Regions from separate parts of the Mesorhizobium sp. B2-4-19 genome, predicted to be linked through region 2. Evidence: riboswitches for the same ligand, from Rfam matches in the RefSeq annotation. Region 2 holds a riboswitch; each other region holds the start of a gene.

Region 1 (9,876 bases), on a different contig from region 2:
ATGCGCTCACGCATTTCGTCGTCATAGGCTTGCGCGGTGGCGATATAGGTCCACGGTGACGGCAACGCCGTCGCCAGGATTTCGGCATGCGCGCTCTTGCCGGAGCGCGCGCCGCCAATGATGAAGGTCAGCTTGTTGCGGTCAGGCAAAGCTGTCGCGCAGGCTGGTCGCGGTGCCGGTGAAGCGTCCGCGCACGACGCCGACGACGGCGCCGAGCACCAGCCAGAACACCAGATTGGTCAACGTCACCGCAACCACGAACTGGTGGTGCAGGCCTTCCGGGATCGGCGTCTCGAAGCTGTCGGGCTGCGGCGCACCGACAATGTGCGGAGCAACGATCAGCGCCACGGCAAGGATGGCCAGCGGCAGCGACTTGCGGAACGCGATCAGGCCGAGCCCTATGGCGGTCGCGATCACCGTCGCCACCCACCAGATCTGGCGCTGGGTGAGGTCGGCCGCCGGCATGGCCGGCAGTTCCGGCGGCAGACCGAGACCTGGCGCCAGTGTGAAGATGGCAAAGCCGGCAAGACCCCAGAACACGCCCTGGCGCCAATTGCCGATGCCGCCGGCGAATTCCGAAACCGCGACCAGGATCAGCGCAAAGCCGATGCCGGTGACGACATTGGACACGACGTTGAAGGCAAAGCGCTCGAAGCCGTCGGCCGGTGCCCAGCCTTCGTCTTCGGCCGGAGCGGCGGCTGCGGCCGGCACCGGGGTGGCGGCGCTCATGGCGTTCGATGCCGCCGGTGCGGCGGAGCTCGTGGCGTTGCCCCCGGCGGCCTCAGTTGGCGCCGCCGGTGCGGCGGCATGGTCATGGCTATGGCCGCCTTCGGCCTGCTCGTAGACTTCCGCCTTGAGGATCAGCGGCACGGTGGCATAGGCCTGCATGCAGGCGAGGACGACGCCGGCCACGAGCCCTGCGATCGCCGCGATGAACACGACGTTGCGAAACAGATTCATGACGTCAGATCCTCGTCAGTGGCAGGGAAAAGCCATCGAATGCCGGTTGTCATGACCTGCATTGTGGACCGCATCGATATGCGAGAAGCCGACAAAGCCGATGATGAACGTGCCGAGCAACGCGGCGAGCGCCAGCTGCATGAAGCGCGACTGCGAGGAGACGGAGGTGCCGAGGGAGACGGAAGCGGTATTCATATCTTGTCCTTTCACCCTCCACCCGAGGGCCTGTCAGTTTTGCCGTCGTCGGCAGGTCTCCTGGCTCACGGATCAGCGCCCTTCCCCACCTTCCCGAAGACGAATCTTCAGTGGCATATGGAGAGGACTACCGCATACAGTTGCGGGGGCAGCCACGGCATTGGGCAAGAATTTCGCCCGCACCGCATTCCCTCTTGGCTCCAAAACGGAACCGACGACTGCATGACTATAGGGAAAATCACGACACGCGGCAAACCAAATTCCGCCGGCAAACAGCGCGATTGCGCCATGCCGTCTCCGGGCACGCCAATTGACATTTCTCCTGGTCGGGTGTCGGCTGGCCGCTTCACAGGAAGCCAGCCATGCAGCCCATTGCCGGCGAGCGCGCCCCTTACAATGGCCTGACCCAGGCCGAACCGACCCTGCCCTCATCGGCCTATTGGGACGGTGAGAGCTACCAGCGCGACCTCGACGCCATCTGGTACAAAAACTGGCTGCTCGTCTGCCGCGAGGCCGATCTGGCCCAGCCGCTGGCCTTCCGCCGGTTCCGCGTCGGCACGCAGGACATCCTCGTGCTGCGCGACGAAACCGGCGCCTTGCGCGCCTTCCACAACACCTGCCGCCATCGCGGTTCGCAGCTTTGCCAGGAGAGCGAGGGCCGGCTGAAGGCCCGGCTGATCACTTGCCCTTATCATGCCTGGTCCTATTCGCTGCGCGGCGACCTCGTGCGCGTGCCGTCGAAATCGCTGCCGGACGGCTTCGACAAGGCCGACCATCCGCTCTACCGCGTCGCGCTCTCGGTGTGGCGCGGCTTCGTGTTCATCAATCTGCAGGAGGGTGCGGCGGGCTCGGCGCAGGCATCCTTCGATGCGGCCTCCGGCAATCTCGACAACTGGCCGCTGGAAACTCTGGTATCGGCCCATGTGCTGCGCAAGGTGATGCACTGCAACTGGAAGATCTTTTGGGAGAACTTCAACGAGTGCCTGCACTGCCCGGGCGTCCACAAGGACCTGTCGCGGCTGGTACCGATCTATGGCCGCGGCCTGATGAGCCGGCACGACGATCCCGAATGGACGCGCCACGCCGACAATGACGCGCCGGAGTTTTCCGGAGGCCTGCGTACCGGCGCCGAGACGTGGTCGCGCGACGGCAAGACGCATGGGCCGGTCTTTTCCGGGTTGACGCCGGCCGAACGCGCCGCCGGCCAGACCTACGCCACCAGCCTGCCCTCGATGTTCATCGTCAGTCATGTCGACTATGTCAGGACTGTACGCCTGGTGCCGCTCGGTCCCGAACAGACGGAGCTTATCGCCGAATGGCTGTTCGCGCCCGAGGCGCTGGCCGCGACCGACATCGACAACATCGTCGCCTTCGGCACACAGGTTTTGGAAGAGGACGCCGCCATCTGCGAAGTCAACCAGAGGGGCCTGCGCTCGATGCGCCACCAGGCCGGCGTGCTCATGCCCGAGGAGTATGACCTGCACCGTTTCCACAACTGGGTGCGCGAACGCCATGCGGCGCTTGCACCGAAGCCATGATCCTCACAGAGACCTGGGCAGGTATCGCCACGTGACAAAACCGCAAACCGCTGCGAGCAGACCAAGCGTGACGAACACCGAGCCCAGCCCGAAGAAGGCCAGCACCACCGAATAGACAAGCGGCGGCGTCAGTTCGGAAAAATCGAGATAGGTGCGGTAGACCGCCGCCATCTGCGCCCGTTCATAGGAGCGCACGGAACGCATGAAGGCGGTCGAGCCCAGCGCGTCGAGCGCTATGGTGAAGAAGGCGCCGCACAGCAGGAAGGCGCCGGTGAGCAGCGGCACGCTCTCTCCGACCGTGCCTGCCGCCAAAAGCATCGCCGACATGGCGAAATAAGCGAAAGTCATGGTGCGCCGGCCGCCAAAGCGTTTTCCGGCCTTGCCCCAGAAGATCGCCATGAAGAGCAGCGCGTTGCCCGCCGAGACCAGCAAGCCGCCGGCCAGCTTGCCCTCGCCGGTGATCACCATGAACAGCGGCCCATAGACAAAGAACGTCGTCCAGAAGCAGGAACGGCCGAAGGCGATCAGCCAGGCAAGCCTCAATCTGGGCTGCGCGACGAAGCGGCCGATATTGGCGAGCGGATTGGCCGGCCGTGTCTTGCCGGGCCGGATTGATGGGTTGTCGCCCAGTCGATACGTCCAGAACAGCGCCAAAAGCGCCAGCGCGAACACCGCCACCGCGCCATGCGCGGCGTAGATGCCGAAGCGCGTGTAGAGGAAGATGCCGAGCGTCGGCCCACCGGTCCAGGCAAACATCGACCACGCCATGCGCAGCGATTCGGCCTGCATGAAGTCGGTCTTGCGGATGTGGTCCATGATGTAGAGGTTGAGCGTGATCGAAAGCGCACTGGCGCCCATGACACGGCACAGCATGCCTGCCAATTGCCCGGCCAGCGTGTGGGTGACGAAGAACAGCGAGCCGATGGCGAGCAGGCAGGCGCCGGCGGTATAGACCCAGCGCCGGGCAAAGCGGCGGATCAGCATCGGCATGAACAAGGTCACCGAGAGGCCGAGCAGCGCCACGATGGTGTAGAGGATCGAGACGATCTGCTCATTGTGCAGGATCTCGTAGGCCTGGATCGGGATGACGCTCGACACCGTGGCGCGGGCGAAGGATTCGACCGCATAGAGCGAGGCGAAGGTGCGCGCATCCGCGGCCCTGAGGGCCGGGAGCCAGATCGGATGGCGCACATGGGTGGACATTGCTTCCCCAAAGCAGAATCACCGGCCAAATCTGCCTTGGCCGTTCCCGGACGATTAAGAGGAAACCGACGCATAGGCCGTGAAAAGCGAAGCCGGTCAACGACTTCCCGGCGCTGGCCTAAAGCGTCGCTTGATCCAACGCCCCGGCCTTCTTCTATCCGGTCCAACCGTGATAGTTCTCAGGCGGGGCTGAATCAGATCGCGAGACCATGACCATCCATACGCCGACCGCACCCGCTCCGGAGCCATCCAGGCGCATCGTCGCCATAGACATCGTGCGCGGCATCGCGCTGCTGGCCATGGCGAGCTACCATTTCACCTGGGACCTGGAATTCTTCGGCTATACCGATCCAGGCCTCACCGCCTTCGGCTGGTGGAAGGTCTACGCACGCTGCATCGCCTCGACCTTCCTGTTCCTGGTTGGCATCAGCCTCTACCTCGCGCACGGCCAGCAAATTCGCTGGAACGGTTTCTGGAAGCGTTTCGCCATGGTCGCCGGAGCGGCGATCGCCATTTCGGCGGTCACCCGTATCGCGACGCCGGATGGGTTCATCTTCTTCGGCATCCTGCACGAGATCGCGCTCGCCAGCCTGCTCGGCCTCGCCTTCCTGCGGCTGCCCGCCCTGCTGACCCTTGTCGTTGCCGCGCTGGTCATCGCCGCGCCCGTCTATCTGCGCTTCGAAGCCCTGGACCATCCCTGGCTGTGGTGGATCGGCCTGTCGGCGATCAATCCACGCTCCAACGACTATGTGCCGCTGTTTCCGTGGTTCGGCGCGGTGCTTGTCGGCATCGGGGTGGCGAAACTCGCCTCAGCCTCCGGCTTGCGAGCCCGCCTGGCGAGCCTCATGCCGGGCCGCTGGGCCAATCCGCTGGTCTTCATCGGCCGCCACAGCCTGGCTTTCTACCTGATCCACCAGCCGCTGCTGATCGGCTGCGTCTGGCTGTTCTCGCAAGTCATGCCGGCCCGGGTCGAAACCGTGCAGGTCAATTTCCTGAAAACCTGCCAGCGCTCTTGCGAGCAGACGCGCAACGCGACCTTCTGTTCGAGCTATTGCAGTTGCATGCTGACGAGACTCGAGAGCGAGGCCGCGCTTGATCGGCTCGAGAACAACGACCAGACTACGGAATTCCGAGCGCATCTGGGCGATCTGGCCGCCAGCTGCACGGGCCAGACCGAGGACAAGATGAACGAGGGAGGAACGCAATGACCGAAACCCAGCCGAAGCCCGGTGTGATACCGTGGCCTCCGGTGATCTACGTCGCGGCAATCGCCATCAGCGTCATTCTCGGACTGCTCTATCCGCTGCCCTGGATCGGCGATCTGCTGGGCGATTTGCTGTTCGCGGCCGGTTGGGTGGCGCTGTTCGCCGTCGCGGCGCTCTGGTTCACCGCCATCCGCACCATGGTCCGGGCCAGAACGACGCTCAACCCCAATGCGATGCCGGACCACCTCGTCACCACAGGCCCATTCGGCGTCACCCGCAACCCGATGTATCTCGCCAACACGCTGCTTTTGATCGGCGTCGCCTTTGTCACGGGGATCGTCTGGTTCCTGCCGCTGGCGTTTATCGCGGCCTTCGCCACGCAGAAGCTCGCCATCGAGCGTGAGGAAAAGATGCTGGCGGCGAAGTTCGGCAAGAAATACCGCGATTACGCCAAAAGGGTGCGGCGCTGGATCTGAGCGGCGTTACGTATTGACGCCGAGCTCCGCCAGCCGCTCGACGCAGGATTCCTCGGCCTGGTCGAGCTCGGCCAGCGTCTCCTCGAGATCGCGGCGCTTCTGGCGCAGATCCTCGCGCTTTTCCTCGATGCGCTTGATCATCAGCTTCAGTTGCCCGACCTCGCCCGGCGGCTCCTTGTACATCTGGATGATTTCGCGGATCTCGTTGATCGAGAAACCGAGTCGCTTTCCGCGCATGATCTGCCGGATGAGATGGCGATCGGACGGGCGAAACAGCCGCGTGCGGCCGCGCCGCACCGGCTGCACCAGCCCCTCGTCCTCGTAGAAACGCAGCGTCCGCGTCGACACGTCGAATTCGCGGGTCAGTTCGGTGATCGAGTAATATTCCCGCATCGTCGCTCCATGTCCGAACCCTGGGCAACGCCACGCGGCGCTGCCTCCCGTCCCGAACCAAACCCTTGCCCGCCGGAATCGACATGGCCCCCGCGCGAGCCTCGCACGGCATTTACGTAAAAGTCAATTGAGGCTACCTGACGCCGAACCACCAGCTTGCGAGGCCGAGGAAGGCGAAAAAGCCGACGCAGTCGGTGACGGTGGTGACGAAAACCGCCGACGCCACGGCCGGATCGATATTGAATCGGTCGAGCATGAGCGGGATCAGGATACCGGCAAGGGCGGCCGCGAACATGTTGATGATCATCGCCGCGCCGATGATCCCGCCCAGATTGGGATCACGAAACCACAGGGCGGCGACGATGCCGATCAAAACGGCAAAGACAACGCCGTTGATGAAGCCCACCCCCACTTCGCGGCGGATGATTCGGGCGGCGTTGTAGATGTCGAGATCCTTCGTCGCCAGCGCCCGCACGGTGACGGTCATGGTCTGCGAACCGGCATTGCCGCCCATGCCGGCCACGATCGGCATCAGCACGGCGAGCGCCACGATCCGCTCGATCGTGTGGTCGAACAGCCCGATCACCGATGCCGCCAGGAATGCCGTGACAAGGTTGACGAGCAGCCAGGGAACCCGGGAACGCGAGGTTGCAAACACCGTGTCGGAGAGTTCCTCGTCGCCGACGCCGCCCATGCGCAGCAGATCTTCCTCGGCTTCCTGCTGAATGACGTCGACGACATCGTCGATGGTCAGCACGCCGACCAGCCGCTCGTTCTCGTCGACGACGGCGGCCGACAAGAGGTCGTACTGCTCGAATTCGCGCGCCGCCTCTTCCTGATCCATGGTCGCCGGAATGGCGTGGCGCGTCTCATGCATGACATCCTCGACCTTGACCGCGCGCTTGGTGCGCAGGATCTGGTCGAGATCGATGGCGCCGACGAGCTTGAAGGTCGGATCGATGACGAAGATCTGGCTGAAACGGTCGGGAAGATTCTTGTCCTCACGCATGTAATCGATGGTCTGGCCGATGGTCCAGAACGGCGGCACCGCGACGAACTCCGTCTGCATGCGCCGCCCGGCGGTCTCTTCGGGATAGTCCAGCGAACGGCGCAGCCTGATCCGTTCGGTGAACGGCAGTTGAGACAGGATCTCGTCCTGGTCTTCCTTTTCGAGGTCTTCGAGAATGTAGACGGCGTCGTCGGAATCGAGTTCCTGCACCGCCTGCGCGATCTGCGCATTTGGCAGGTGATCGACGATCTCCATGCGGATCGCCTCGTCGACCTCGGTCAGAGCGGAGAAGTCGAAATCGGCGCCCAGCAGTTCGACCAGGGCGCGCCGCTGTTCGGGATGCAGCGCCTCGATCAGGTCGCCGAGTTCCGATTGGTGGAGATGGTCGACTTCATGCTTGAGGGTCGGCGTATCACGGTCGGCGATCGCGGCGCCGATCTGGGCAAGGAAGGACGAAAGGACCGCACCGTCCTCGCCATAGATATCAGCGTGGATGTCGTCGGACGCCTTGGCGGAGATCGTCTGCTTGTCCTCCAACAGCGCCTCCCGCCATTCCCGGAAAAATCGTGTCTCAGGTCTAGAGCATCGGACCTTAAAGCGGAAACCGGTTCCGCGGAAATCCTATGCATCTCACCTGCAGACGCGATTCGATTTGAGAACTTATCGCTCTAAGGCACGGAATATCAAACGAAACGCTGGTTCCGTGCCACATGGTGAGCGTATCGCCGGACGTCTGCCCTGGCGGTGCCTGCCCCATCGGCAACCAGCGAATCGCGGCTTCGGACGGCGCGACAGCCGATGTCGCTGGGGAAAGAGCACCCCGGCGCGATTGGGGCAGAATTGTCATGGTACGGGTCCAGGCCTGAAGCCTGACCTCGGAGTTTCGGCACAACCACCTCAGGACAAAAACGGCCCTTGAACAGCAAGCCCGGGAAAACGAGCAAGGCAATTGGCGACCGGCGCATGCGCATTGTCGTCGCCGAACGCAATCCATTCGTCATATCGGCGCTGCGCGAGATGCTCGAATGCGATGGCCGGTTCGACTTGTTGGGCAGCGTGCAGAGCGGCAAGCAATTCCTGGATCTGGCGGCGAAGGGTGGATTCGACGTCGCAATCATCGGCTGGAAGCTCGCCGACATGGACGGCGCGGATGTGCTGGCCGAGGTCCAGAGCCGCAAGCTCGACGTGCGCATCACCGTCTTTTCCAACGACCATGACATCGGCATCCTGAAGCAATGCGTACGGCTGGGGGCGCAGGGCTATTGTTTCCAGTTCGACGATCCGGCCATCATCTTCGACACGATCCTGGCAGTGGCGCACGGCCGCATCTGCATCCCCTATATCGACATCAACAAGGTCAACGACACGCCGCTCGCGCAGCTCACGGTGCGTGAGCGCGAGCTGCTGGCGGTGCTTTCCGACGGCTGGACCAACCTGCAGATCGCCACGCGCACCGGCATTTCCGAGAACACGGTGAAGTACCACCTGAAGAATCTCTACGACAAGCTCGACGTCCGCAACCGGGCGATGGCCGTCGCGCTCTATGCGCGCGAGAGGCGCACCCAGAAGCAGCCTTTCGGGTAGGCCAACCGGGTAGGCCCGCCCCACCCGCGCGCGGCGAGATCTTACCCGCCAAGGTGTTGTCGGCTTTAGCCGTCGAAACGAAACTCCCCCCCACCGCTTTGCTGGATCAGGAGGAGTTCGCACCATGGCCGGTTTCACCCATCTCTTCATTCCCGGACCGACCAACATCCCCGAACAGGTCCGGCAGGCGATGAACCTGCCGATGGAGGACATGCGTGCCGCGTCCTTCCCGGATCTCACTTTGCCGCTGTTCGAGGACATCAAGACAGTCTTCAAGAACGAGACCGGCCGCGTCTTCATCTACCCGTCCTCGGGCACCGGCGCCTGGGAAGCGGCGATGACCAATGTGCTCAGTCCCGGCGACCGCGTGCTGATGTCGCGCTTCGGCCAGTTCTCGCATCTATGGGTCGACATGGCCGAGCGCCTCGGCCTCGAGGTCGATGTCATCGACTGCGAATGGGGCACCGGCGTGCCGCTCGAGCTCTATGCCGAGCGGCTGAAGGCGGACAAGGCGCACCGCATCAAGGCCGTCTTCTGCACGCAGAACGAGACGGCGACCGGCGTGACCAGCGATGTTGCCGGCTGCCGCGCCGCGCTCGACGATGCCAACCACCCTGCCCTGCTCTTCGTCGACGGCGTGTCGTCGATCGGCTCGATCGATTTCCGCCAGGAGGAATGGGGCGTCGACTGCGCCGTCAGCGGCTCGCAGAAAGGTTTCATGCTGCCCGCCGGCCTCGGTTTCCTCTCCGTCAGCAAGAAGGCGCTTGTTGCTTCGCGAACCGCCACCCACCGGCGCTGCTTCTTCTCCTTCGAGGACATGATCCGCGCCAACGATGCCGGCTATTTCCCCTATACGCCGGCGACGCAGCTGTTGCGCGGCCTGCGCGCCTCGCTCGACCTGATCGCCGAGGAAGGGCTGGACAACATCTTCGCCCGCCATCATCGCCTCGCCGAAGGCGTGCGCAGGGCGGTCGACGCCTGGGGGCTGAAACTCTGCGCCAAGGCGCCGAAATGGCACTCCGATACGGTCAGCGCCATTCTGGTGCCGGAAGGCATCGACAGCGCCGACATCGTCAAGCGCGCCTACCGTACCTACCAAACGTCGCTCGGCGGTGGCCTCAACAAGGTGATGGGCAAGGTCTTCCGCATCGGCCATCTCGGCTGGCTGAACGAGGTGATGGTGCTCGCCTCGCTGTCGGCGGCCGAAATGGCGCTGCTCGATTGCAGCGTCAGGCTGGCGCCGGGCTCCGGCGTCGGCGCCGCCATCCAGCATTTCCGCGCCTCGGCCGCCGTGCCGGTCGCCGAAGCCGCCT
Region 2 (9,876 bases):
CGGCGCCATTGCCGCCCGGCTGCTCGTGATAGACCGGCAGGTCGGTGTTGCGGAAGAAGTCGAAGATGAACTTCTGGACACGCTCGACAAGGTCGGGCTCTTCTTCCTCGACCGGCGGCAGATCGTAGCGCAGGATCTGGCCGCGCGAATAGAGGTGGCGCGAATCGAGCAGCAGATTGGCGTCGCGGTCATAGATGCGGGCCCGCGTGCGGGTCGGCGAGATCAGCCGCCGCAGCACCGGCGCGACACGCTCGGGATTGATCGGGAAATCGAGATTGTCTAGCTGGTCCGAGCCCGGCCCCAGGCTTTCGCCGGCCTGCAGCTCAAGCAGCTTTTCCGGGTCGATGCTGATCGAATCGGTCTCGACCGTCGCCGACGCCGCGATCGCGCCGGCGATGATCTCGCCCTGCGTCATCAGGCTTTCGACGCGGGCATCGATCAGCCCGTCGCGGAAGGTGTTGAGGTAGAGGATGCCGGTGACCAGGACAGCCAGGCCGGCAAGGTTGAGAAACAGAATGCGCCGCGTCAGGCTGGAAAAGATGTGGTGGCCGAGGAAGCGGCGCATCGGCACCGTGATCTTCGAGACGAAGGACGGCATGATGCGCGACGGCCGCCTGGCGGCGCCCGTCGGTCTTGTTCGCTGTGCTTCCACTGCCATCGAATAGCAGGCCCTGCCTAATTAGTGAGTAGCGAGTAGGCAGTAGGGAATAGAGAAGTGGCTGAGATCGCGGCAATGTGGCCGCTCGCACCATTCAAAACGGACTACTGACTATTCCCTGCTGCCTACTGCCTATTTCACGCTTCGCGGAACCGGTATCCGACTCCGTAAAGGGTTTCGATCATCTCGAAGTCGTCGTCGACGGCCTTGAACTTCTTGCGCAGCCGCTTGATGTGGCTGTCGATCGTGCGGTCATCGACATAGACCTGCTCATCATAGGCCGAATCCATCAGCGCATCACGGCTTTTTACGACACCGGGGCGCTGCGCCAGCGAATGCAGGATCAGGAATTCGGTGACGGTGAGCGTCACCGGTTCGCCCTTCCAGGTGCAGGTGTGGCGCTCCTGGTCCATGACGAGCTGGCCGCGCTCGAGCGAGCGGGCCTGCTGGCTGGGCGCCTTTGCCGCAGCCTCGCGGGCGCTGGCGCGGCGCAGCACGGCGCGCACCCGCTCGACCAGCAGGCGCTGCGAGAACGGTTTGCGGATGAAATCGTCGGCGCCCATCTTGAGGCCGAACAATTCATCGATTTCGTCGTCCTTGGAGGTCAGGAAGATCACCGGCAGGTCGGACTTCTGGCGCATCCGGCGCAAGAGCTCCATGCCGTCCATGCGCGGCATCTTGATGTCGAGGATGGCAAGATTCGGCGGACGCGCCGCCAGGCCTTCCAGCGCGGACGCACCATCCGTGTAGGTCTCGACGCGATACCCCTCGGATTCGAGGGCGATCGACACCGACGTCAGAATGTTGCGGTCGTCATCGACAAGCGCGATTGTTGCCATTTCAAGCGGCTCCCTCATGAGCTGTCCCTTCTTTCGTAGAGAAGGGGCTTTTGCAGGACAAATTAGGTACAAAATGTGGCATAGGCCTTGTCCGCTGTCACGCGCGGGGTGCCGCAGGCCACAATCCTACCTCGACATGGATTGGACGAACGAAAATCGCCAATCCTTTGGGCAACCGTGAAACTTTTCGCATATATAAACGATTTAAACAACTTTCAAATTTTTTAAATCGATTAATGATTTGATATCATTTGGCTTTTCTGGTTTTGACCATCTCAGCCCGCTCGGCGGGCGTGCCGGAAATGCGCCGGCAAAGATGCGGCAAATCGTAGAAGGGACACCAATGTCGGAAGTCGGCAAACGCAATCCTGGTTGCCCGATCGATCGTATCGGCCTGAAAACCACCGGTATGGTGCGCTATAATTTTGGCGCGGCCGCCCTTTACGAGGAGGCGATCCGGCGCGGCGAGGCCCGGCTGACCGCGCATGGCGCACTGGTCGCCGAGACCGGACAGCACACAGGCCGTTCGCCAAAGGACAAGTTCGTCGTCCGCGACGCCGACACCGAGGCGCATGTCTGGTGGGACAACAACAAGGCGATCTCGCCGGCCCAGTTCGAAACGCTGTTCGCCGATTTCCTTGCTTACGCCGCGGACAAGGATCTCTATGTTCAAGACCTCGTCGGCGGCGCCGATGCCGATCTGAAACTGCCGACGCGCGTCATCACCGAGTTTGCCTGGCACTCGCTGTTCATCCGCAATCTTCTCATCCGTCCGGACAAGGCCGAGCTCGAACAGTTCGTGTCGGAGATGACGATCATCGACCTGCCGTCCTTCCGCGCCGACCCCGCCCGCCACGGCAGCCGCACGGAAACGGTGATCGCCGTCGACCTTACCCGCAAGATCGTGCTGATCGGCGGCACCTCCTATGCCGGCGAGATGAAGAAGTCGGTGTTCACCATGCTCAACTATCTCCTGCCGCAGAACGACGTGATGCCGATGCATTGTTCGGCCAATGAGGGGCCGGCCGGCGACGCGGCCGTCTTCTTCGGGCTTTCCGGCACCGGCAAGACGACACTGTCGGCCGATCCGTCGCGCACGCTGATCGGCGACGACGAGCATGGCTGGGGTCCGCACGGCATCTTCAATTTCGAAGGCGGCTGCTATGCCAAGACGATCAAGCTGTCGGCTGAAGCCGAGCCGGAGATCTTCGCCACCACGCAGCGCTTCGGCACGGTGCTGGAAAATGTCGTGCTCGACGCCGACGGTGTGCCGGACTTCAACGATGGCCGCCTTACCGAAAACACACGCTGCGCCTATCCGCTCGACTTCATCCCCAACGCCTCGAAGACCGGGCGCGCCAATCATCCCAAAAACATCATCATGCTGACCGCCGACGCCTTCGGCGTGATGCCGCCGATCGCGCGGCTGACCCCGGCGCAGGCGATGTATCATTTCCTCTCCGGCTATACGGCCAAGGTGGCCGGAACCGAAAAGGGCGTCACCGAACCCGAAGCGACGTTTTCGACCTGCTTCGGCGCCCCGTTCATGCCGCGCCACCCCTCGGAATACGGCAATCTGCTGCGCGAGCTCATCGCCAGTCACGGCGCCGATTGCTGGCTGGTCAACACCGGCTGGACCGGCGGCGCCTACGGCACCGGCAAGCGCATGCCGATCAAGGCGACACGCGCTCTGCTGGCCGCCGCGCTCGACGGGTCGCTGAAGACAGCCGAATTCCGCACCGATGCCAATTTCGGCTTCCAGGTGCCGGTGGCGGTGCCTGGCGTCGATAGCGCCATTCTCGATCCGCGCTCGACCTGGGCCGACAAGCCCGCCTATGACCGCCAGGCGGCAAGACTGGTCGGCATGTTCGCCGTCAACTTCGAGAAATTCGAGCCGCATGTCGATGCAACCGTCATGGGTGCGGCGCCGCGCATGCAGGAAGCGGCGGAGTAATCGTCACGTCGCTCAGCACCATTGAAGGCTCGATTTCGATCGGGCCTTTTCTTTTGTCCGCCGCCGCGCCATGACTGCGGCATGCCGATCGACGACGACATCATCATATCGGGCGAAGCCGTGATCCATCCCGGAGACCTGCACGAGGATTTCATCCGCTCGTCGGGGCCGGGTGGCCAGAACGTCAACAAGGTGGCAACCGCCGTGCAACTGCGCTTCGACGCGGCCAGCGCGGCCGGCCTGTCGGAACGCGTGCGTGCCCGCACGATCAAGCTTGCCGGCCAGCGCGCCACCAAGGACGGCGTCATCGTCATCGAGGCCGGGCGCTTCCGCACCCAGGAGCAGAACCGGGCGGACGCCCGAGCGAGGCTCACGGCGCTTGTCGCCAAGGCAGCCGAACCGCCGCCGCCGCCTCGCAAGAAGACGCGCCCCTCGAAAGGCGCGGTGGAGCGGCGTCTGAAGGGCAAGGCTGGACGCGGCACGATCAAGAAGCTGCGCGGCCGGGTGGAAAACGATTAAGCACTACACCAGCCGCGTGTATAAAGCGGCTTTCCATTTCGCACCGCAGATGCGAGGTTTCGCCATTGCCACAGCAAGGGAGACCAGAGATGGGCATGTTCGATTTCGTCAAGAGCGTCGGCAAGAAACTGGGCATCGGCGGCGACGAGGAAGCCGCACCCACGGCCGACACGCTCAAGAAGGAGCTCGATTCACACAAGCTCGGCACCGATGGCGTGCAGGTCGTTGTGCAGGGCGACACGGCGGTGCTGAAGGGCGTGGTCAAGGACCAGTCGATCTTCGAGAAGGCGGTCATCGCCGTCGGCAACACGCTGGGCGTCTCCAAGGTGCAGGCCGACGAATTGCAGGTCGCGCCGGACGCCGGCACGGCAGCTGCCCCGGCCAAGGAACCGACCTTCTACACCGTCCAGAAGGGCGATAACCTCTGGAAGATCGCCGAGAAAAGCTACGGCAAGGGCCAGGGCGCCAAGAACACCGCCATCTTCGAGGCCAACAGGCCGATGCTGGCCCACCCGGACAAAATCTATCCGGGCCAGGTGCTGCGCATCCCCTGATTCGGCTGCGAGGCCGTCTCGAAACGGCTTGATCAAGCGCCGCGCATCCGAAAGGACGCGCGGCGTTTTCCATTTTTTACCAGCTGCGCTTCAGCGAGGCCGTGATGTTGCGCCCTGCCCCAGATAGCATTAGCCGCTGCAATGCAATCGGCGACGGCTTTCGGGTCGCTGTTTTCCGTTGATGGTGGCATCTTGCGGGCTCGAACCATCTCAAGGCGCGTTATTCCATGCTCGTTCTGCCCAACGGCGTCCGCCACATGCCGGCCTATCTCTCCCGCGCCGTTCAGGAGATGCTGGTCGAAGAGGTGAGAGGCATCGTCCAGCAGGCACCGCTGTTCGTCCCTGCGATGCCGCGCACCGGCAAGGAGATGAGCGTGCGCATGACCAATTGCGGCCCGCTCGGCTGGGTTACCGACAAGGAACGGGGCTATCGCTACCAGCCGACGCATCCGCTGACCGGAGAGCCATGGCCACCGATCCCGCAGGGCCTGCTCGATCTTTGGATGCAGGTGTCGGGCTATCCGAATCCCCCGGAGGCCTGTCTTATCAATTTCTACACGGCCGACGCGAAGATGGGCCTGCACCAAGACCGCGACGAGGCCGATTTCTCGGCGCCTGTCGTCTCTGTCTCGCTGGGCGACGATTGCCTGTTCAGGGTCGGCCAGACGACGCGCGACGGCGCCACCAAATCGTTCAGGCTGAAGAGCGGCGACGTCGTCGTGCTCGGCGGCGAGGGCCGTCTCGCCTTCCACGGCGTCGACCGCATCTATCCCTCGACCTCGGCGTTGCTCAAGAACGGCGGCAGGATCAATCTGACGCTGCGGCGAGTGACGAAGCCGCACGAGAACGCCTTATAGGCCGATCCCGACGCGCGTCCTACCGAGGTCGCCAGGGTCCTGGAAACAGCCGCAACTGCTTGGCAAGGCTGTCGTGCCGGGGTCGCCCGACGCCGTCACGCCTCGATTTCGAGAGCCGAAAGCGGCTTCGAGCAGCAGGCGAGGATGAAGCCGTCATCGATCTCGTGATCGAGGATGCCGCCATTGTGGCTCATCTCGACGGCGCCGGAGACTTTCTTCACCTTGCAGGTTCCGCACAGGCCGAATTCGCAGGCCGCGGGGATCCGCACGCCGGAGGAACGCGCCGTCTGCAGCACGGTCTGGCCGGCGATGCACTCGGCATCGACATCCGAAAGCGCGAAGCGGATCGGTGTTGCCTCGACGGGAACGGCAATGCCGTCTTCCCCGGGCGACGCGAACGGCGCCGGGACTTCCTCCACCGCGGGTACGGCAAAGCTCTCCTGGTGGTATTTCGTCATGTCGAAGCCGGCGGCTTCAAGCATGCCGCGCACGGCGCGCATGAAAGGATCCGGACCGCAGCAGAAGATCTCGCGTTCGCGGAAATCGGGCGCCAGCAGCGGCAGCCGGATCGCGTCGATGCGGCCCATATGGCCATACCAGCCCTCGCGGCTCGACCGCTCCTCGATCATGAAGCCGAGCGACAGGCCCGGCATATGGCCGCCGAGCAGTTCGAGCTCCTTGCGGAAGATGATCTCTTCGGCGCGCCGCGCGCAGTTGACGAAGCCGACATCGGTCCATGGCGCGCAATCGTTCAGCCAACGCAGCATGGACATCATCGGCGTCACGCCGGAACCGGCCGAGATGAACAGATATTTGGCCGCCGGGTGGCTGTGCAGCGAAAAGTCGCCGCTCGGCCCATAGGCCTTGACGTGCGAACCGGGCACAAGGTGATCGAACATCCAGCGTGTGCCGATGCTGCCGGCCTGCGCCTTCACCGTCACCGCGATCGAGAACGGCCGTGACGGCGACGACGACAGCGTATAGGTGCGCATCAGCGGTCCGTCCGACGTCGGCAGTTCCAGCGTCACGAACTGGCCCGGCTTGTAGCGGAACCAGGTCTGGTTGTCGGAGCGGAAGGTGAAGGTCTTGACGTCAGGCGCCTCGTCGCTGACGCCGATCACTTCCAGTACCTGCAGCCTGTCGTTCCAGGGCGCCATCTGATCGAGATGGCGATAGAGGCCAAGATCCGTCATCGCGTTCATCCCCAAACCTCTCAGGCGACACTGCGCAGGGCCGGCCGGCCATCTTCGGCAAGCCGTGGGCCGATGAAGGACGCGTACCATTCGACAAACTGGATCACGCCGCCCTCATGCAGCTCCGAATAGGGACCGGGCTCATAGGCTGGCGACAGAATGCCGAACGCGTTTTCCTCGACGATGCGGCGATCCTGGTCGTTGGTCTCGGTCCAGACATGGGTGAGTTCGGCAAGATCGTAGTCGACGCCCTCGACTGCATCCTTGTGCACCAGCCATTTGGTCGTCACCGCGGTCTCCGTGGCGCTGATCGGCACCACGCGGAAGGTGACGGCATGGTCGCCGAGGATGTGGTTCCAGGTCGTCGGGTAGTGGTAAAGCAGCAAGGAGCCGATGCGGTCGGCCGAGACGCTGTCGGAAAGGTTCTTCTTCACCGCCCGCTTGCCCGTCATCGTGTAGCTGACCGCATCGCGCAGCAGCGGCGCGCGGGTGGCGCGGTATTGCCCGGCCGGATCGATGCGGAACTTGCTCGGCAGCCCGGCCGCCTCGCATTTGGCCCAGTGTGCCAGCATTTCCGGATCGCTGTCGGCGCCTTGCACGCCGGTCACCGTTGGGGCTTCCGGGAAGGTCTTGCACAGTTCCGGGTGATTGCCGGCGCAATGATAGCACTCGCGGTTGTTTTCCCAGACGAGCTTCCAGTTGCCCTTCTCGACGATCGTGCTCTCGAAGGCGATCTTTGCTTCGCTGAGCCGGTGCGGCTTGAGATAGGGTTCGATCATCGCCTGCATCGGCGCGAAGTCGGCGGGTTCCTTGGCCAGGCAGATGAAGATATAGCCGGCCACGCTTTCGCAGGCGACCGGCTTCAGGCCGAACTGGCTTTTGTCGAAGCCGTCTGCCATCTGGCGGGCAAACAGCAGCCTTCCGTCCAGCTCATAGGTCCATTGGTGATAGGGGCAGACCAGCTTGGCGGCCACGCCCTTGTCGGTGTTGCAGACGCGGCTGCCGCGGTGGCGGCAGGAATTGTGGAAGGCGTTGATCTTGCCCTGCTGATCGCGCACCAGCACGACAGGGTAGTCGCCGATCTGTACGGTGGTGAAGCTGCCGGGCTTGGGCAGTTCGCAATCATGGCCGACGAACAGCCAGTCGCGATACCAGATCAGCTCCATGTCGAGCTTGAAGAAATCGGGATCGGTATAGAAGGGCTGCTCGAGCGAGAAGCCCTCTCTGCGGCCATTCAACAGCCTCAGCATATCGTTGCGCGCATCCATGTCCTGTCCCCATACTTCAAGGACTGAACTGGTGGTGATTGAGGAAGGATGAGACGCGGCTCGGCGAAAGCCGGGCACGCGCGATCCGCCTCTTGACCGCCCACCGCGATCAGTCGAGTTCAAAAATCTCGGGCTGGTTTCCGGGCTCTGGAGTGTCCTTGCGGACGGTCGCGACACCTTCCCAGGCTTTCGCCCAGTGGTCTCCCGTTGCGACTTGAACTCCACCACCGTTGCGGGGGCAGCGCCGGATTTTGACCGGCTTCCCAATTCTCCGCCCGTCGTCACGAAGCGGCACCTGAGATGACATGATCTAATCACGACAGCGTTTGCGACATCGGCATGAAAGCGACATCGTATCCATGCGGCGCGACACGCATGCGCAACGATCAGGTCACGGGCAGCGGTCACGAAAATCGTCTCCGCCGATAGCAGTACCGGCTGTCAAAATCGACCCGGAACGGGGCAAAGGAGGTTAACGGTTTCGAAAAGTGACTATTAGCAGACTCTAAAATCGAACCGAACGGTTCGTTTCTGTTGACGGTGCGTGCAGGACGGTGTGAACGATGGACCTCCGATACAGTCTGTGATGTTGCGGCTGGATTTTATTAAGTACTTGATATCGAGAAGAAAAATGCTTTGTTTGGGAGCCCTTGGCACAATTTCAAGTAGCGGATTCTTGGTCCACACGGAACAACTTCGTGATTGGAAACGGCGAACTGGCTTTCCCACATCGGGGCTGTCCGAACGACGCGATTTCAATCCCAGGACACGCCGCTAGACGGACGGAAAAAATACTGGAGTACCAAAAATGAAAAAGATTGTTCTCACTGCCGCCGCCCTTCTGGCTATTTCCGGCAGCGCCTTTGCTGGTAGCGACCACTACGGTTCGACTGCCGCCGCAGCCACGGCTGTCGACAGCTCGTACACCGCTTCGACCAAGAAGTCGGAACCGGCTGCTCAGACGCCTGCCCAGGGAGCCGATCACAACCTCTTCGGCAATAACTAACAACAGATCCCGGCTAATCGCGGGCTTTTCGCCCGCCGCTCTGGCCGACCTTGAGAAATTCAGGAGACTAACATGAACAAGATGATCCTTGCTGCCGCCGCCGTCCTGGCCATTTCCGGCAGCGCCTTCGCTGGCAGCGACAACTACGGTTCCAACGGTGCCAACCAGCCGGCCGCTGCGGTCGACCATTCCTACACGGCTTCGGTCGACAAGTCGGCTCCGGCCACCCAGGTGCCTGCTCAGCAGGGCGCCGACCGTAACCTCTTCGGCAACAACTAACAGCCGATCCCCCGGCAGCCGGTGGGTTTTGCCCGCCGCCCGGGGACTTGGAAATTCAGGAGTACTTGAAATGAAGAAGATCATCCTTGCTGCCGCCGCCGTTCTGGCGATCTCCGGCAGCGCTTTCGCCGGCAACGACAATGTTGGCTGGACCGATATCAACAAGCAGGCAGCCACCAACGTCGACACCTCGCATACGGGCGCCATCCGCGACAGCGGCTCGTTCGTCCACAAGTTGCTCAACTCGTCCGGAGGCGCCCAGAATTCGGCTCCCCAGAGCAGCGACCGCGATCTCTACGGCAGCCGTTAAAGCCGCCCCGGCAGAGCGGCGGGATAGTCCGCTGCTCGCCGCAACATAAAAATTCAGGAGTCCTAAAATGAAAAAGATTGTTCTCACCGCCGCCGCGCTTTTGATCGCCGCCGGCACCGCCTATGCTGGCAACGACAACGTTGGTGGCACCGACATCAACAAGCTGGCGACCGCCAACGTTGACACCGGGCAGACCTCTTCGGTGCGCAACACCGGCTCGCCTGTCTACAAGCTGCTCAATTCGTCGGGCGACGTGCAGCCGTCCGCTCCCCAGGGCAGCGACCGGAACCTCTTCGGCCGCTAACAGCCGAAGTTGATTTTCCAAAAGAGCGGTGGGCTTGGCCCGCCGCTCTTTTTTGTTGCCTTGACCGAGCAGAACCGGCGGCCTCAAGCCGCTTTTGCTTCCGGCTTTTGCAGCGCGAAGGAATGTCCGTCCGCA
Region 3 (9,876 bases), on a different contig from region 2:
GACGATGACCTGGAAGACCGGCACGCCGGCGCGGTCGAACAGGGTTTCGATGCCGGGTTCGGCACCAGAGGCGAAGGCGGTCGCGGTGATGATGGCGGCGGGTCTGAGCGTGGCGAGCGCGGTTTCCGCGAAGGCCAGGGATGTCGGGTCTTTGAGGCTGGAGACGAAGATGGGGACCGGGGTTATGCCGCGCTGGCGCAGCGCTTCAAAAAGAGCGTCGATCGGCGCGACATCGGCGGCGAGAAGCATTGAGCGGTAGAAGAGAATGGGCACGACCTTCCCCTCGCCCTCGAGGGGGAGGCGGACGACGCCGCGATCTGGCTCGTAGTAGCCGGCCTTCGGCACCGCCACCGGCTCAACAACGGCCGCGTCCTGTCCAGATAGCCTGGCCAGCCTCTGCACCAGCGCGCCCATATTGACCGAGCCGCCCTCGCGGAAATAGCCGAGCAGGGCTTCCAATTCCCGGCGCGGCAGCGTCGAGGCTTCGATCAGCCTGATATCCTCGTCATGGCTTTCGCCCGGCAGCAGCGCCAGCTTGATGCCGCGCTCGCGGGCGGTCGAGGCCAGCTGGTCGCAGCCATAGCGCCACCAGTCGTAGCCGCCGAGGATGCGCACCAGGATGATCTTGGCGTGGCGAGCGACGCTGTCGATCCAGAGGTCGACGGACAGGGGATGGCGCAGGTCGCGCAGTGCCGCCAGCCGCATCGAGGGCAGGCGGGCTGCATCCGCCTTCCAGGCGGCGGCCAGTCCGGCGAGGTCGCTGTCGGTGAAGGACAGGGCCACGATATCCGCCGGCATCTGCCGCAGATCGACCGGCTCGGCGAAATCGTCGAGCGAGGCGGAGGTCGTGGTGAGGATATGCATCGCGGCCCGTGTGTCAAATCAGCCGGCGAGTATACGCTCGATTGCCGGGCGGTTCAGCCCCTTGAGGCCGATGACGACAAGGCGCGAACGGCGGTCGTCCTCGGCGGTCCAGGCGCGGTCATAGTAATGATTGACGCGCGGGCCGACCGCCTGCAGCAAGAGCCGCATCGGCTTGCCGCCGACCTCGACGAAGCCCTTCACGCGCAGCACGTTTTCCTGTTCGGCGGCAGCGGCGACGCGCTTTGCCAGTTCGTCCGGATTGGCGATCGAGGGAATGTCGACGATGAAGGTGTCGAAGTCGTCATGCTCATGGTCGAAGGCGCCGTCATGATGGGATTTGCGGTTCTCGATGTCGTCCTCGACGGCGAGACCGAGCCCGAGCAGCACGGAGGGATCGACCTTGCCATGCGAGGTCGGCACGATCTTCACGGCACGGGCGGAATGTTCGCCGATGATGGCGTTGGCGCGGGCCGAGCCGGCGGCGTTCATCAGGTCGCTTTTCGATAGGATGATCAGGTCGGCGCAGGCGATCTGGTCCTCGAACAGTTCCTCGACCGGGTCGTCATGGTCGAGGCTGTCATCTTGCGCACGCTGCGCCTGCAAGGCGTCCATGTCGTTGGCGACGCGGCCTTCGGCAAGTGCTGGACCATCGACCACGGCGATGACGCCGTCGACGGTCACGCGGCTCTTCACCGTCGGCCACTGGAACGCCTGGACCAGTGGCTTGGGCAGGGCGAGGCCCGAGGTCTCGATCAGGATGTGGTCGACCTTCGGCGTCAGCGATAGGATCTGGTCGAGCGCGGGCACGAAATCGTCGGCCACGGTGCAGCAGATGCAGCCATTGGCCAGTTCGACGATGTTTTCCTCCGGGCAGGTGTCGATGCCGCAGCCCTTCAAAATCTCGCCGTCGATGCCGATGTCGCCGAACTCGTTGACGATGATCGCAATGCGCTTGCCGCCGGCGTTCTCCAGGAGATGGCGGACCAGCGTCGTCTTGCCGGCGCCGAGGAAGCCGGTGACGACGGTGCAGGGGACGCGGGTGACGGAAGCGCTCATGATCAGTCCTTCAGCAGGTCGAGGGGAGGAATGCGGGCAACGAGGCCGCGCTTGAGAGAATCAGGCCGGCCGCGCCATGGAATGAGGCCGTCCGTCGAGGTGGCGAAGAGCTTGGCGCCGGTGATAAGGTCGGCGCCGCTGCTCACGGTCAGATCGCCGAAGACGTAGCTCCAGCAGCCGTCGCGCAGGATCGCGGCGCTCAGCCGGCGCTTGCAATTGCCGAGACATTCGACCGTGCGGATGTGGATGTTTTCATCAGATGCGGCACAGCGCGTGTCTTCGGCCAACAGTTCGCCGGCGCGGGGATGGGCGTCGGAGCCGGTCTCGTCGCGGCACGAGGCGCAGACGATCACCGTGACGCCGGGCAAAGCTTCGCTGTCGGCGGACGAATTGTCCGCTGTGCCAGGCGAAAAACTGCCGTTCTGGTCCAAAAAGCCGGGCTCCTTGCCCGGAAACCCGCCGGGCGATCGGATTCTTTTGTCGCAGACGGCAGGTCTCCTGGCTCGCGGGTCATCGCCTTGGGTGCCGCCTTCCCGGGAACATCCCAGTGGCTTTCGGCCTCGGCTCGTCGCTTACAGTTGCGGGGACAGCCGCGGATTTGAGATTTTTCACCTCGCACCGCATTCCCTCTTAGCCCCTGCCGTTGCGGGCAAGGGACCGTCTGGAGCGGGATTTAGGCTTTTGCAGGCAGCGGTGTCAACGCACGGCTACGACATGGCGATGTCGGCAAGCGCCGAGCCCAAATCGCCGGCAGGCGTCACTTCCATGCGTTCAAGGCCGAGCCAGCCTTGCATCTGCTTCAGTTCCTCGAAGAGCTGCGCGGCGGTCTCAGGCGGAGCGTTGGGCTCGGCGTAGGCGGCGTGGACGCGCAGGACGCTGGCCGGCCGGTCGGCCTTGAGGTCGACGCGCGCCACGATCCTGTCGCCGAGCAGGAAAGGCAGGACGTAGTAGCCGTATTGGCGCTTTTCGGCCGGCGTATAGATCTCGATGCGGTAGTGGAAATCGAACAGCCGCTCCGAGCGCGAGCGCTCGAAGACGACCGGGTCGAACGGCGCCAGCAAGGCGCGGGCCTCGATCTTCCGGGGCAGGCGGGCGTTCTTGTGAAGGTAGGCCGGCTTGTCCCAGCCTTCGACGCGCACCGGCAGCAGTTCACCCAACTCGACCAGTTCCTCCAGCCGGCCTTTCATGTCGGCCGGCGACAGCCGGAAATAGTCGCGCAGGTCGCCTGATGTCGCCACCCCATGGGCGCGGGCGGAAATGCGCAGCAATTCGCGGTGCGCGTCCTCGGCTGGCGGCACGGGCAGGTCGAGGATCGCCTGCGGCAGCACGCGCTCGGGCAAATCATAGAAGCGCTCGAAGCCGCGGCGGTGCGCCGTGGTGATGCGGCCAGCCCAGAACAGCCATTCGAAGGCGTGCTTGGCATGGCTCCAGCCCCACCAGCCGCCCGAACCTTTCTGGCCTTCCAGCGCCGAAGCCGCGATCGGGCCGCGCGCGACAACCTCGCGGTAGATCTCTTCTATGTAGGCGGCATGCTCGCGGCCCCATTTGGCCAGGCCCAGATACATCTCGTCGCCCTGCTCGGCGCGCTGCATGCGCCAGCGCATCAGCGGGTAGGTCTCGACCGGCAGGAACGAGGCCTCATGCGCCCAGTATTCGAAGACCGTGCGCTTGCGCGTCACGGCGGCGTTGTCGAGCAGCGCGAGCGGATACGGGCCGAGCCGCGAATAGAGCGGCATGTAATGCGCGCGCACCACCGCGCTGACGGAATCGATCTGCAGCAGGCCGGTGCGGGAGAGCACACGGGCAAAGTGGCGGCGATCGGGTGTGCCATTTGGGTGGGGATCGAGAAACCCTTGAGCGGCGAGAGCGATGCGCCGGGCGGCGGCAAGCGAGATCTTTTCCTTCATGCAGCTGTCACTCTAAGGGCGTTTCGACCGAGGTCCGACGGGTGATTCCAGCCCATGCTAGCAGGGTTTTTGCGGCAACCCTGTCAGGAGAGAAAAGTGGAGTAAAAAGAGAAGGAAATCAAACAGGAGCGGATCGGACCAGTTTCTCCGGATATGCCGTCCAGGTCGGCGTTTTGAACAAGGTTTGACTTGCTTCGCTGGAAGTGCTGCGCTAACCCTCGCCGCGTTGCAGCATAGGCCCCTTAAAACGGTTCAGCGGTTAATCTGTCACGCTTCCGCAATAAGGTCCGGTGCTGTAATCAAAGTGGATTGGCGCCAACGGAAAGCCGCTGCATGAACGCACTTCTCAGTTCGTACCTGTCCATCGTCCTGTTCATCGGCGTGGCACTGGTCGTCGGCCTGGCGCTGCTGGCCGCACCGTTCCTTGTGGCCTACCGCAATCCCGATCCCGAAAAGCTTTCCGCCTACGAGTGCGGTTTCAACTCGTTCGACGACGCCCGCATGAAATTCGACATCCGGTTCTACCTGGTGTCGATCCTGTTCATCATCTTCGATCTGGAGGTGGCCTTCCTGTTTCCCTGGGCCGTGTCCTTCTCGAAGATCGGCATGCTCGGTTTCTGGTCGATGATGGTGTTTTTGGCAGTGCTGACCATCGGCTTTGCCTATGAATGGAAAAAAGGAGCGCTGGAATGGGATTGAACGACAGTTCAGGCACCCTCGTCGCGCCGAAGCCGAAGGGTATCATCGATCCCAACACCGGTCGGCCGGTGGGGGCGGACGATCCCTTCTTCCTCGAAATCAACAATGAGCTCGCCGACAAGGGGTTCTTGGTCACCTCGACCGAGGCGCTGATCACCTGGGCGCGCAGCGGCTCGCTGATGTTCATGACCTTCGGTCTGGCATGCTGCGCCGTCGAGATGATCCACACCTCGATGCCGCGCTATGATTCGGAGCGCTTCGGTGTCGCGCCGCGCGCGTCGCCGCGCCAGTCCGACATCATGATCGTCGCCGGCACGCTGACCAACAAGATGGCGCCGGCGCTGCGCAAGGTCTACGACCAGATGCCGGAGCCGCGCTACGTCATCTCGATGGGCTCCTGCGCCAATGGCGGCGGCTACTACCACTATTCCTATTCGGTGGTGCGTGGCTGCGACCGCGTCGTGCCGGTCGACATCTATGTGCCCGGCTGCCCACCGAGCGCCGAAGCTTTGCTCTACGGCATTCTTCTCCTGCAGAAGAAAATCCGCCGCACCGGCACGATCGAACGGTAAACCCATGGCCGCATCCCTTAGCGAACTGTCGACCTATCTCGGCGAAAGGCTGATTGGTCGCGTCAATGACGCGGTGCTTGCCTATGGCGAGCTGACCATCCATGTCGAGCCGCGCGACCTCATCGAAGTCGTGACCTTCCTGCGCGACGATGCGCGCTGCCAGTTCATCTCGATCGTCGATGTCTGCGGCGCCGACTATCCGTCGCGGGCCAAGCGCTTCGACGTCGTCTATCACTTGTTGTCGCCGAAACAGAATGTGCGCATCCGCGTCAAGGTGCAGGCCGACGAGGAGACGATGGTGCCCTCGATCACCGGCGTCTATCCTGGCGCCGACTGGTTCGAGCGCGAGACCTACGACCTCTATGGCGTGCTGTTCTCCGGTCATCCCGACCTGCGCCGCCTTTTGACCGACTACGGTTTCGAAGGCCACCCGCTGCGCAAGGATTTCCCGCTGACCGGTTTTGTCGAAGTGCGTTACGACGACGAAGCCAAGCGCGTCATCTACGAGCCGGTCGAGCTCAAGCAGGAATTCCGCAATTTTGATTTTCTCTCGCCATGGGAAGGGACGGATTACGTCCTGCCGGGCGATGAAAAAGCGAAACAGTGAGTAGGGAAGTAGTGAGTAGTCAGTAGGGAAAGAGTTGGAGCAACGGATCGAATCCTATCGAGACTTGAAAGTGTGGCAATCGGCGATGATTCTCGCTGAGGACTGTTACCGCGTCACCAAAGAGTTTCCGAAGGACGAGATTTACGGCATGACCTCTCAGATGCGTCGATCAGTGGTTTCGATCGCGGCGAACATTGCAGAGGGATACGGTCGGGAAAACAGAGGTTCGTTCGTTCAATTTTTGCGCATGGCGCAAGGCTCGTTGAAGGAACTGGAAACGCACGTACTACTGGCATGCCGAGTTGGTCTGCTACGAAAAGACAATGAGATTGAACTGCTGCTGCGATGCGAAGAGATTGGAAAAATGATGAGATCTCTTATCCGAACGGTGCAGGCCAAGCAGGCGGAATGAAGCAGGCATTGAGATTGATGATCACTACTCACTACTCACTACTGACTCTTCGCCAGAGGCGCCAGAATGGCTGAGACCTCCGTCCGCAATTTCAACATCAACTTCGGCCCGCAACACCCTGCGGCGCACGGCGTTTTGCGCCTCGTGCTGGAGCTCGACGGCGAGGTCGTCGATCGCGTCGATCCGCATATCGGGCTGCTGCACCGCGGCACGGAAAAGCTGATCGAGGCAAAAACCTATCTGCAGGCCATCCCTTATCTCGACCGGCTCGACTATTGCGCGCCGATGAACCAGGAGCACGCCTTCGCGCTGGCCGCCGAGCGCCTGCTCGGCATCGAGGTGCCGAAGCGCGGCCAACTGATCCGCGTGCTCTACTGCGAGATCGGCCGCATCATGTCGCACATCCTCAATGTGACGACGCAGGCAATGGACGTCGGCGCGCTGACGCCGCCGCTGTGGGGCTTCGTCGAGCGCGAGAAGCTGATGGTGTTCTATGAGCGCGCCTCCGGCTCGCGCATGCACGCCGCCTATTTCCGCCCCGGCGGCGTCCACCAGGACCTGCCGCGCCAGCTTGTCGAGGACATCGGCAAGTGGATCGACCCGTTCCTGAAATCGATCGACGACCTCGATCGTCTGCTGACCGGCAACCGCATCTTCAAGCAGCGCAATGTCGACATCGGCACGGTCTCGCTGGCCGATGCCTGGGCCTGGGGTTTTTCGGGCGTCATGGTGCGCGGTTCGGGCGTGGCCTGGGACCTGCGCAAGTCGCAGCCCTATGAATGCTATTCGGAAATGGACTTCGACATTCCGATCGGCAAGAACGGCGACTGCTACGACCGTTACCTCGTGCGCATGGAAGAAATGCGCCAGTCGGCGCGGATCATGCGGCAATGCGTCGATCTCTTGCTCGGCAAAGAAAGCACCGGCCCAGTGTCGAACCTCGACGGCAAGGTCGTGCCGCCCAAGCGCGCGGCGATGAAGCGCTCGATGGAAGCGCTGATCCATCACTTCAAGCTCTACACCGAGGGCTATCGCGTGCCGGCCGGCGAGGTCTATGCGGCCGTCGAGGCGCCGAAGGGCGAGTTCGGTGTCTATCTCGTTTCCGACGGCACCAACAAGCCGTACCGTTGCAAGCTGCGCGCGCCCGGTTTCGCGCATCTTCAGGCCATGGATTTCCTCTGCCGCGGCCACATGCTGGCCGACGTCACCGCCGTTCTCGGCTCCCTCGACATCGTGTTTGGTGAGGTCGATCGCTAAATGTCAGTCCGCCGTCTCGCAGAAGCCAGCGTCCAGCCAGCATCCTTCGCCTTCAACCGGGCGAATGCGGCAGCGGCGAAGCAATGGATCAAGAAGTACCCGAAGGGCCGCGAGCAGTCGGCGATCATTCCGCTGCTGATGCTCGCGCAGGAGCAGGAAGGCTGGGTCACCAAGGCGGCGATCGAGACGATTTCGGACATGCTCGGCATGCCCAGGATTCGCGGGCTCGAGGTCGCGACCTTCTACACTCAGTACCAGCTAAATCCCGTTGGCACCCGCGCGCACATCCAGGTCTGCGGCACCACGCCGTGCATGCTGCGCGGCTCGGAAGCGCTGATGGATGTGTGCCGTTCAAAGATTCATCACGACCAGTTCCACACCAACGACAAGGGCACCTTGTCGTGGGAAGAGGTCGAGTGCCTCGGCGCCTGCGTCAACGCGCCGATGGTGATGATCTTCAAGGATACGTTCGAGGACCTGACGCCGGAACGGCTGGCCGAAATCATCGATCTCTACGATGCGGGCAAGGGCGCTTCGGTGGCGCCGGGGCCGCAGAACGGACGCACCGGCTCGGAGCCCGCCTCCGGCCTGACGACGCTGAAGAACGAAAAGGCGATCCTCAAGTCGACCCGCGACCGGGAGGCCAGGGAAGCAGCCAAGGCCGCCAAGGCGGCACCCGACGCGATCATCGCCGCGCCCGTTCCGGCGCCCGCTGCCGCTCCCGTCGCACCATCCAATGCCAGCAAGCCAAAGACCGACGCGCCTGAGACCAGCCCGGCGTTGAAGACACCCTCAAAGACCAAGGTGGCGCCGGCGGCGGAGAAGGCGGCGAGCGTTTCGGCGCCGCTGCATTCGGCCGCCAATGCCAATAAGGCAGCGCCGGAAGTCGAGAAGGTCTCAAAACAGCGCAGTGGTCCGAAGGCCAAGGCCGAGCCGGCGGCTGCTTTCAAGGCGCCGGAAGTCAAGATACCAGCCGCCAAGCCAGCAAAACCGTCGCTGGAAGACAAGAACCGCCCGGCCGGGATCGACAGGCCGGCCGCGGTCGACGATCTCAAGCTGATCTCCGGCGTCGGCCCGAAGATCGAGGGTGTCCTGCATACGCTGGGCATCTTCACCTTCGCGCAGGTCGCTTCGTGGAAGAAGGCCGAGCGCGAGTGGGTGGACGGCTATCTCTCCTTCCAGGGCCGTATCGAGCGCGACGACTGGGTCAAGCAGGCCAAGGCGCTCGCCAAGGGCGGCGTTGCCGAATACATCCGCGTCTTCGGCAAGAAGCCGGTCTGAGGGACGAAAAATGCTTCAGGATAAAGACCGCATCTTCACCAACATCTACGGCCTCTTCGACAAGTCGCTGGCCGGCGCAATGGCGCGCGGCGCCTGGGACAACACGCCCGGCATCGTCGCCAAGGGCCGCGAATGGATCGTCAACGAGATGAAGGCGTCCGGCCTGCGCGGTCGCGGCGGCGCCGGCTTCCCGACGGGCCTCAAATGGTCGTTCATGCCCAAGCAGAGCGATGGCCGGCCAAGCTACCTCGTCATCAATGCAGACGAATCCGAGCCCGGCACCTGCAAGGACCGCGACATCCTGCGCAACGATCCGCACACGCTGGTCGAAGGTGCGCTGCTCGCCGGCTTCGCCATGGGCGCGGTTGCCGCCTACATCTATGTGCGTGGCGAGTTCATCCGCGAGCGCGAGGCGCTGCAGCGCGCCATTGACGAGGCCTATGAGGCCAAGCTGATCGGCAAGGGCAACACGTCCGGCTATGATTTCGACGTCTACATGCATCACGGCGCCGGCGCCTATATCTGCGGCGAAGAGACGGCGCTGCTGGAAAGCCTGGAAGGCAAGAAGGGCCAACCCAGGCTGAAGCCGCCATTCCCGGCCAATGTCGGCCTCTATGGCTGCCCGACCACGGTCAACAATGTCGAATCGATCGCGGTTGCGCCGACCATCCTGCGCCGTGGGGCGGCCTGGTTCTCGTCCTTCGGCCGGCCCAACAATGTCGGCACCAAGCTGTTCTGCGTCTCCGGCCACGTCAACAATCCCTGCACCGTCGAGGAGGCGATGTCGATCCCGTTCCGCGAGCTGATCGAGACGCATTGCGGCGGCATTCGCGGCGGCTGGGACAATCTGCTGGCGGTCATCCCGGGCGGCGCCTCGGTGCCGCTGGTGCCGGCCGAGCAGATCATCGACGCGCCGATGGATTTCGACGCGCTGCGCGACCTCAAATCCGGCCTGGGCACGGCCGCCGTCATTGTCATGGACAAGTCGACCGATATCGTGAAGGCGATCGCGCGGCTGTCCTACTTCTACAAGCATGAGAGCTGCGGCCAATGCACGCCGTGCCGTGAAGGCACCGGCTGGATGTGGCGGGTGATGGAGCGGCTGGTGCGCGGCGAGGCGCAGAAGCGCGAGATCGACATGCTGCTCGACGTCACCAAGCAGGTAGAGGGCCACACGATCTGCGCGCTGGGCGACGCGGCGGCATGGCCGATCCAGGGCCT

What was found. A riboswitch is a leader RNA that binds a small molecule or an ion and turns the genes downstream of it on or off. The one in region 2 is predicted to bind cobalamin.
Region 1: linked by a shared signal. The riboswitch ahead of FJ546_RS10960 (CbtB domain-containing protein) and the one ahead of FJ546_RS05820 (aromatic ring-hydroxylating dioxygenase subunit alpha) in region 2 are both predicted to bind cobalamin.
Region 3: linked by a shared signal. The riboswitch ahead of FJ546_RS11160 (DUF1636 family protein) and the one ahead of FJ546_RS05820 (aromatic ring-hydroxylating dioxygenase subunit alpha) in region 2 are both predicted to bind cobalamin.

What each region holds. Positions count from the first base shown of each region.
Region 1 is NZ_VFUV01000005.1:75,230-85,105, forward strand. Features, by position in the region: gene cobU (bifunctional adenosylcobinamide kinase/adenosylcobinamide-phosphate guanylyltransferase) at 1-149, opposite strand, end outside; gene FJ546_RS10955 (CbtA family protein) at 142-960, opposite strand; gene FJ546_RS10960 (CbtB domain-containing protein) at 976-1,155, opposite strand; cobalamin riboswitch at 1,188-1,386, opposite strand; gene FJ546_RS10965 (aromatic ring-hydroxylating dioxygenase subunit alpha) at 1,518-2,693, shown strand; gene FJ546_RS10970 (MFS transporter) at 2,697-3,896, opposite strand; gene FJ546_RS10975 (DUF1624 domain-containing protein) at 4,106-5,104, shown strand; gene FJ546_RS10980 (isoprenylcysteine carboxylmethyltransferase family protein) at 5,101-5,577, shown strand; gene FJ546_RS10985 (MerR family DNA-binding transcriptional regulator) at 5,584-5,970, opposite strand; gene mgtE (magnesium transporter) at 6,104-7,516, opposite strand; gene FJ546_RS10995 (response regulator transcription factor) at 7,943-8,563, shown strand; gene FJ546_RS11000 (aminotransferase class V-fold PLP-dependent enzyme) at 8,688-9,876, shown strand, end outside.
Region 2 is NZ_VFUV01000002.1:543,119-552,994, reverse strand. Features, by position in the region: gene FJ546_RS05855 (sensor histidine kinase) at 1-658, opposite strand, end outside; gene FJ546_RS05850 (response regulator transcription factor) at 796-1,497, opposite strand; gene FJ546_RS05845 (phosphoenolpyruvate carboxykinase) at 1,841-3,451, shown strand; gene arfB (alternative ribosome rescue aminoacyl-tRNA hydrolase ArfB) at 3,533-3,970, shown strand; gene lysM (peptidoglycan-binding protein LysM) at 4,060-4,524, shown strand; gene FJ546_RS05830 (alpha-ketoglutarate-dependent dioxygenase AlkB) at 4,752-5,381, shown strand; gene FJ546_RS05825 (hybrid-cluster NAD(P)-dependent oxidoreductase) at 5,477-6,574, opposite strand; gene FJ546_RS05820 (aromatic ring-hydroxylating dioxygenase subunit alpha) at 6,595-7,842, opposite strand; cobalamin riboswitch at 7,956-8,156, opposite strand; gene FJ546_RS05815 (DUF680 domain-containing protein) at 8,651-8,848, shown strand; gene FJ546_RS05810 (DUF680 domain-containing protein) at 8,921-9,127, shown strand; gene FJ546_RS05805 (DUF680 domain-containing protein) at 9,198-9,437, shown strand; gene FJ546_RS05800 (DUF680 domain-containing protein) at 9,505-9,741, shown strand; gene ugpC (sn-glycerol-3-phosphate ABC transporter ATP-binding protein UgpC) at 9,825-9,876, opposite strand, start outside.
Region 3 is NZ_VFUV01000005.1:109,581-119,456, reverse strand. Features, by position in the region: gene cobN (cobaltochelatase subunit CobN) at 1-864, opposite strand, end outside; gene cobW (cobalamin biosynthesis protein CobW) at 883-1,920, opposite strand; gene FJ546_RS11160 (DUF1636 family protein) at 1,923-2,351, opposite strand; cobalamin riboswitch at 2,391-2,597, opposite strand; gene FJ546_RS11155 (winged helix-turn-helix domain-containing protein) at 2,628-3,827, opposite strand; gene FJ546_RS11150 (NADH-quinone oxidoreductase subunit A) at 4,161-4,526, shown strand; gene FJ546_RS11145 (NADH-quinone oxidoreductase subunit B) at 4,517-5,098, shown strand; gene FJ546_RS11140 (NADH-quinone oxidoreductase subunit C) at 5,103-5,705, shown strand; gene FJ546_RS11135 (four helix bundle protein) at 5,740-6,117, shown strand; gene FJ546_RS11130 (NADH-quinone oxidoreductase subunit D) at 6,184-7,374, shown strand; gene FJ546_RS11125 (NADH-quinone oxidoreductase subunit E) at 7,375-8,655, shown strand; gene nuoF (NADH-quinone oxidoreductase subunit NuoF) at 8,666-9,876, shown strand, end outside.